3 regions of the Acidovorax sp. 107 genome follow, and region 3 is predicted to be linked to each of the others. Evidence: riboswitches for the same ligand, from Rfam matches in the RefSeq annotation. Region 3 holds a riboswitch; each other region holds the start of a gene.
The links. Region 3 has a riboswitch for glycine ahead of C8C99_RS17165 (penicillin-binding protein 1A). Riboswitches for the same ligand answer to the same signal wherever they lie in the genome.

Region 1: linked by a shared signal. The riboswitch ahead of C8C99_RS12585 (D-amino acid dehydrogenase) and the one ahead of C8C99_RS17165 (penicillin-binding protein 1A) in region 3 are both predicted to bind glycine.
Region 2: linked by a shared signal. The riboswitch ahead of gcvT (glycine cleavage system aminomethyltransferase GcvT) and the one ahead of C8C99_RS17165 (penicillin-binding protein 1A) in region 3 are both predicted to bind glycine.

What each region holds. Positions count from the first base shown of each region.
Region 1 is NZ_QBTZ01000001.1:2,689,792-2,692,027, reverse strand. Features, by position in the region: gene C8C99_RS12585 (D-amino acid dehydrogenase) at 1-910, opposite strand, end outside; glycine riboswitch at 1,006-1,117, opposite strand; gene C8C99_RS12580 (2-keto-4-pentenoate hydratase) at 1,348-2,130, shown strand; gene C8C99_RS12575 (YXWGXW repeat-containing protein) at 2,173-2,236, opposite strand, start outside.
Region 2 is NZ_QBTZ01000001.1:2,114,702-2,116,937, reverse strand. Features, by position in the region: gene gcvH (glycine cleavage system protein GcvH) at 1-48, opposite strand, end outside; gene gcvT (glycine cleavage system aminomethyltransferase GcvT) at 129-1,271, opposite strand; glycine riboswitch at 1,319-1,450, opposite strand; glycine riboswitch at 1,464-1,569, opposite strand; gene C8C99_RS09955 (TRAP transporter large permease) at 1,575-2,236, opposite strand, start outside.
Region 3 is NZ_QBTZ01000001.1:3,672,789-3,675,024, reverse strand. Features, by position in the region: gene C8C99_RS17165 (penicillin-binding protein 1A) at 1-1,244, opposite strand, end outside; glycine riboswitch at 1,406-1,495, opposite strand; gene C8C99_RS17160 (iron-containing alcohol dehydrogenase) at 1,590-2,236, opposite strand, start outside.

The DNA.
Region 1 (2,236 bases), 980 kb from region 3:
TGAATTCATCGTCCGTCAGGCTCACCTGGTGTGCCTTGGCCGCGTCCTTCACCGGCATGGTCACCGAGTAGCCCTTGGCCGGGTAGATGGGCAGCGGGATGCCCAGCGGCTGCGCCAGCAGCGGGCTGAACGAGCCCATGGCCAGCACAAACGCATCGCCGCGCACACGTTCGAAGCGGCCTTCGGCATTGGTCACTTCCACATGGTCGATGCGACCACCTGCCTCGCGCAGCGCGGTGATGTGGTGGCCCATGCGGAACTGCACGCCCGCCGCTTCGCACAGCTTGGCCAACTCGCGCGTGAACTGGTTGGCGTCGCCGGATTCGTCTTCTGCCGTGTAGGTGGCACCGGCCAGCTGCGGGCGGATGTGGGCCAGCGCAGGCTCGATGCGCACGGCCTCGTCAGCGCTGATGACCTGGCGCTCGCAGCCCAGCGCACGCATCTGCTCGGCCGGGGCCAGGGCTCCGTCAAATTCCTTTTGGTTGGTATAGAAGTGCAGGATGCCTTGCGTGCGCTGGTCGTATTGGATGCCGGTGGCCGCGCGCAGCTGCTGCAGCGTGTCGCGGCTGTAGGTGCCCAGGCGCACGATCTGCTCGATGTTGTGGCGCGTGCGCGCGGGCGTGCAGTTGCGCAGGAAGGACAGGCCCCACAGCCACTGTCGCATGTCGGCGCGCAGGCGGAAGAGCAGGGGGGCGTCTTCCTTGCCCAGCCATTGCAGCACCTTGAGCGGTGCGCTGGGGTTGGCCCAGGGCTCGGCGTGGCTCACCGAGATCTGGCCGCCGTTGGCAAAGCTGGTCTCGGCGCCGGGCGAGCCCTGGCGGTCGATGACGGTCACTTCGTGGCCAAGTTGAGAGAGGAAATAAGCCGAAGTCACGCCGAGCAAGCCGGCGCCCAAAACGATCACGCGCATGATTTTCAAAGCCTTTCTGGGCTCTGGCGCTAGAACAATATGCGCTTGCAGCTATGAATTAAATAGCGTGCAGCTGGCGCATGAATGCCCTAGCTGCCGCTCCCCCTGTCCTTGGTACCTGAGAGATTCACCGCTACCCACCCGGGCTGCGGCTTGCTCCTTCGGTGCGCTTCGCGTTGCGCGAGGCGGCTCTCCAGACGGCTTTGATGAATGGTGCAGTACGGGACCTGAGCGTGTATGGGAGTTTGCGCCTTCGGTGCAGCGGCGGCCGGTGGCTGCCGTGCTCTCCTGCGAGGCCGATTCTATGGGGCAAGCCTGTGCGCCGGATCAACTGCGGCGGCTAATGGGGCGCAATCGTTGCTGATGGAGCGGGGCGGGATCGATGGGGCAAGGTGCCGATAATTCCGCCGACCCCTTGCACCACGGAGAGTTTTGCCATGTCCCCCACCGCTTTGGACCCTGCCGCCAGCGCCGCCGTCATCACCCAGGCCCGGGAAGGGCGCACGCCTCGCCCGCTGGACTTCCCCGCAGGGCTGCGCCCGCGCGATGCCGCCGAGGCCTATGCCGTGCAAGACGCGGTGGTGCGTGCACGCGGGCCCATCGCTGGCTGGAAGGTCGGGGCTGCATCGCCCCAGGCCCAACCGGCACGCGCCGCGCTCACCCGCGATTCGGTGTGGGTGGCTGCAGCGAGCGAGCCCGTGTTGCTGGCTGCATCTGGTTTTGCCGTGATGGGGGTGGAGGCGGAACTGGTCTACGAACTGGGGGCCGACCTGCCCGCCCGCGCCACCCCCTACAGCGCCGCCGAGGTGCTGGCGGCCGTGGTGTCGGTGCGTGCTGCCATCGAGGTGTGCGATACGCGGTTTGCCGCCTGGGCGCAGCAGGGCGAGTGGAGCCGCCTGGCGGACCAGGCCTGCCATGGGGCGCTGATCGTGGGGTCCGGCACAGACGCTGTGGGAGCGGTCCAGCCCCTGGTGCAAGGAGTGACGCTGTCCGTGAACGGGTCGGCGGCCGTGCAGCATGCCGCCTGGGGCAACCCGGCAGGCGACCCGGTGCGTCTGCTGGTGTGGCTGGCCAATGAAGGCGCACGCAGCCTGGGGGGGCTGCGTGCGGGGCAGTGGGTGACCACAGGCTCGTGCACAGGCACGGTGCTGGTGGCGCCGGGTTCCGAGGTGGTGGCAGACTTTCCGGGCCTGGGGCGGGCGGTGTTGCACCTGCGCTAAGTGCGCAGGGCCTTGCGCCCTGCCTCGCCAGCGGTGCGTCGATCAGTTGCGGCGCGGATTGTCAGGCTGGTGGTCGCGGCGGTTGGGCACGCCGTCGCCATCGCGG
Region 2 (2,236 bases), 1.6 Mb from region 3:
ATCAGCGGCGTTGATCCACTCGTGGTCTTTGGAGAATTTGATCGTCATGGGAAGCTCCTCAAGCAAAGGAAAAAAGTAAAGGAATCTGCAATGTAAGCGGGCGCAGCTTCTGCGCTTCGCTGATGAAATCAGCCGCGGTAGTAATTGGCGGGCACAAAGGGCATGGCGCGCACTTCCATGGGCACCGGCTTGCCGCGCACGATGGCGTTGACACGGGTGCCGATGGCTGCAAAGTCGGGCGTGACGTAGCCCATGGCCACAGGTTCGTTCACCGTGGGGCCCAGCAGGCCACTGGTGACTTCGCCGATCTTTTGGCCGTCCGTGCTCTGCAGTTCGGTGTGCTCGCGCACCGGCACACGTTCCAGCGCGACCAGACCCACACGCTTGCGGGGCAGGCTGGCAGGGTTGTCAATCTGTGCGAGCACCTTGTCGGCGCCAGGGAAACCACCCGCACGCGTGCCGCCGGTGCGGCGCACTTTCTGAATAGCCCAGTTGAGCGCGGCTTCGGGGGGCGTGGTGGTGGTGTCGATGTCGTTGCCGTACAGGCACAGACCTGCTTCGAGGCGCAGCGAGTTGCGGGCGCCCAGGCCGATGGGCTTGACTTCAGGCTGGGCCAGCAGGGCGCGGGCCAGGGCGTCGGCCTGCACGGCGGGCACGGAGATTTCAAAGCCGTCTTCGCCGGTGTAGCCGCTGCGGGTCACAAAGCAGTCGCAGCCAGCAATGCTGAGAGCGCCACCGGTCATGAACACCAGCTTTTCGACGCCGGGCGCGAGGCGGGCGAGGGCGGTGACGGCCTGTGGGCCCTGCAGCGCGAGCAGGGCGTGGTCGGGCATGGGCACCACCTTGCAGCGTTGGCCGATGCGGGCCTGGATATGGGCAATGTCGCCCACTTTGCAGGAGCCGTTGACGATAACAAAAAGGGTGGGCTCGCCATCCACCACGCCCTGGTTGAAGAACATCAGGTCATCAATGACCGTGCCTTCGTCGGTCAAAAGCAGGCCGTAGCGCTGCTTGCCCACGGGCAGGTCGATCACATCCACGGGCATCAGGGTTTCAAACGCCGCCGCCGCATCGGCACCGATCAGCTTGAGCTGGCCCATGTGCGACACGTCAAACAGGCCGGCGGCAGTGCGGGTGTGCACATGCTCGGCCATCAGGCCAGCGGGGTATTGCACGGGCATGGAATAGCCTGCAAAAGGCACCATGCGAGCGCCCAGCTCGATGTGCAGGGCGTTCAGGGGCGTGGTGAGCAGGGGGGCGGTGGCTGACATGGCGGACTCCGGGCAAATGGGGGCCGCGACCACGGTGTGGTCACGGGATTTGCCCTGCTGTCCGCTTTACCTGAGAGATTCACCGCAGCGCCCTGGCTGGCCGTGCGGTTTGCTCCTTCGGTGGATGGCCTGCACACAGTTTCTTTTCTGTGGGGTCACCTCTCTCCAGCAAGGGAACGCCCGCATCGCTGCGGGCGGTTGCCAGTCCTTTTGCCTGAGCGTTCGGCTGCTGCCTGCGCCTTCGGCGGTGCCGCGCGCCTTGGGGACAAGACGGAGCACTCTCTCCTGACTGGGCGATTCTAACTACTTTGCGTAGACCAGATCCCGAAGTGCCAACGAGATCGATGGCACATAGGTGATGATCAGCAGGCACACCAGAATCACGCCGACGAACGGCAGCAAGTGCTTGATGATCCGATCCAGCGAGATTCTGGCCACCGTGCAGGCCGCGAACAGGTTCACCCCGAATGGTGGCGTGATCATGCCCAGCGCCAGGTTCACCACCATGATCAGCCCGAAGTGCACGGGGTCCACACCGAAATGCATGGCCACAGGCGCCAGAATGGGTGCCAGCACAATGATGGCCGCACTGGTCTCGATGAACATGCCGATCACGAACAGCGCCGCGTTCACGCCCAATAAGAAGAGGGCAGGGGACTGCAGTACCGCCTCCAGCCAGCGGCCGATGGCATCGGGCACGCCGGCGCGCGTGATGAGGAATGCAAACAAGCCGGCGTTGGCGATGATGAACATGATCACCGCCGATGAGATGGCAGATTTGCGCAGGATGGCGAACAGGTCCTTGAGCTTGATCTCGCGGTAGATGACGATGCCCACCACCAACGCGTAGAACACGGCGACGGCCGATGCCTCGGTGGGGGTGAACACACCACCATAGATGCCGCCCAGGATGATCACCGGCATCAGCAGCGCCCAACCCGCCTGCAGCGTGGCCTTGCCAAAGG
Region 3 (2,236 bases):
ATGCGCCGCCCCGGGGACGCTGTGGGCGACAGCGCCGCCCGCGCGCCCGCGCTCAACCGGCTGCGCGGAATCTGCACGCCCGTACCGTCGCGCAGCACGGCGGTGATGCCCTGCGCCGGCGACGCCTCGCGCACCAGGGCCGTCCGCAGTTCACCGCTGTCCGGAAAGGGCGCGAGGGCCGCGCGCACTTCGCGGCGATGGCCGGCGGGCACGCGGGCGGCCACCCAGGCTTCTGGCCCCGCATAGCCCTGGGCCTCCTGGGCGCGCAGCAGCCCGGCGCGCAGGGCCTGCGTGGCGGCCCGCTGGTCGGCCACGCTGAGGGTGGTGACCACATCCAGGCCCAGCGCGTACGCATCGTCGCCAAAGTGGGCCACCACCGTCTTGCGTGCCTGCCCCACGGCAAAGGCCGCTGCCGGATCGATGGATCGCGTCTGCGTGCGCAGCGTGAGCACCTCGGCACTGGCCGCGTCGTAGGCGGCGGTGTCCAGGTAGCTCAGCGCGTGCATGCGTTGCAGGATGTACTGCTGGCGCACGGTAGCGCGCTCGCGGTTGACGACGGGGTTGTAGGCTGAAGGTGCCTTGGGCAGGCCGGCGAGCATCGCCGCCTCGGCAACCGTCAGCTCGTCCAGGGTTTTGTCGAAGTACACCGACGCTGCCGCTGCGAAGCCGTAGGCGCGCTCGCCCAGGTAGATCTGGTTCATGTACAGCTCCAGGATCTTGTCCTTGCTGTACGTGGCCTCCAGCTTGTAGGCCAGCAGGATCTCCATGAGCTTGCGGCTGTAGGTTTTCACGCGGCTCAGAAAGAACACCCGCGCCACCTGCATCGTGATGGTGCTGGCGCCCTGGGCGTGTTCGCCGGACACCACGTTGCGCAGCGCCGCGCGCGCCAGGCCGGTGAAGTCCACCGCGCCGTGCTCGTAAAAGCGCGCGTCTTCAATGGCCAGCAGCGCCTGGCGCACATGCAGCGGGATGTCGCCGATGGGCACGACCTCGCGGCGCTCCTCGCCAAACTCCGCCAGCAGACTGCCGTCGCGCGCAAAGATGCGCAAGGGCCGCATGGGGTCGTAGTCGGCCAGGTGGTCCACGGTGGGCAGTTGCTGCCACAGCAGATGGAGCACCCAGGCCCCGCCGGAGCCCCCGGCCAGGACCAGGCCCACCAGGAACCCGCAGAGAAATTTGAGCGCCGAGCGCTTGGGGTGAAGCGCACCGCTGGGCGCGGCGACAGACGGAGATGATGACGGCATGGGAGGGAACTCGGGCTGGTGCAGTGCCCGTTCCAAGACGGGCCTGCGGCGCCTCTCCCCCTGTCCCTGTTACCTGAGAGTTTCAGCTGCGGTGGCAGCCAGCCCCTTCGGTGGACCCCACCCGCGTTGCGCGATGGTGGCGGCCTCTCTCCAGTCGGCGATGGTCTCTTGCGGTCCGGTTGCCTGAGCGATGATGGGAGTTTGCGCCTTCGGCGGGGGCGCCGTACGCCCCGCTCTCCCGCAAGAGAAGGGTTGACTCTAACCCACGCGCACAAACCGAACCGGGCCTCAAGGTCATTGGCCCGGGGTCTTGGGCCTTTTCGCTGGCGCGCCCCGTGCGCAGCGTTACAGCGCGGCTTCGAGGATGCGGCGGCTCACGGCGGGTGTGATCTCGCGCTGCTCGCCCAGCGTCACCATGCCGTGCGCTTCGAGCTGCGCCACCACGGTGTCCACCACCTCGCTGCCCAGGCCGTAGCCCGACAGGCGCGTGGCGATGCCCATGGCCTCAAAGAAATCGCGCGTGCGCTCGATGGCCGCCGTGATGCGTTCGTCGTCGGTGCCGGTGGTGATGCCCCATACGCGCTCGCCATACTGCAGCAGCTTGGCGCGCTTGGCCACCCGGCGCTCGTTCAGCAGCGCGGGCAGCACGATGGCCAAGGTGCGCGCGTGGTCGATGCCGTGTAGCGCCGTGAGTTCGTGGCCGATCATGTGCGTGGCCCAGTCCTGCGGCACGCCCGCGCCGATCAGGCCGTTGAGCGCCATGGTGGCGGCCCACATCAGGTTGGCGCGGTCGTCGTACACGGGCTCGGTGGCCGCGAGCAGGCGCGGGCCCACCTCGATCAGCGTCTGCAGGATGCCTTCCGCAAAACGGTCCTGCACCGGCGCATTGACCGGGTACGTGAGGTACTGCTCCACCGTATGCACAAACGCATCGACCACGCCGTTGGCCAGCTGCTGGGGCGGCAGGGTGTAGGTCTTGGTGGGGTCGAGCA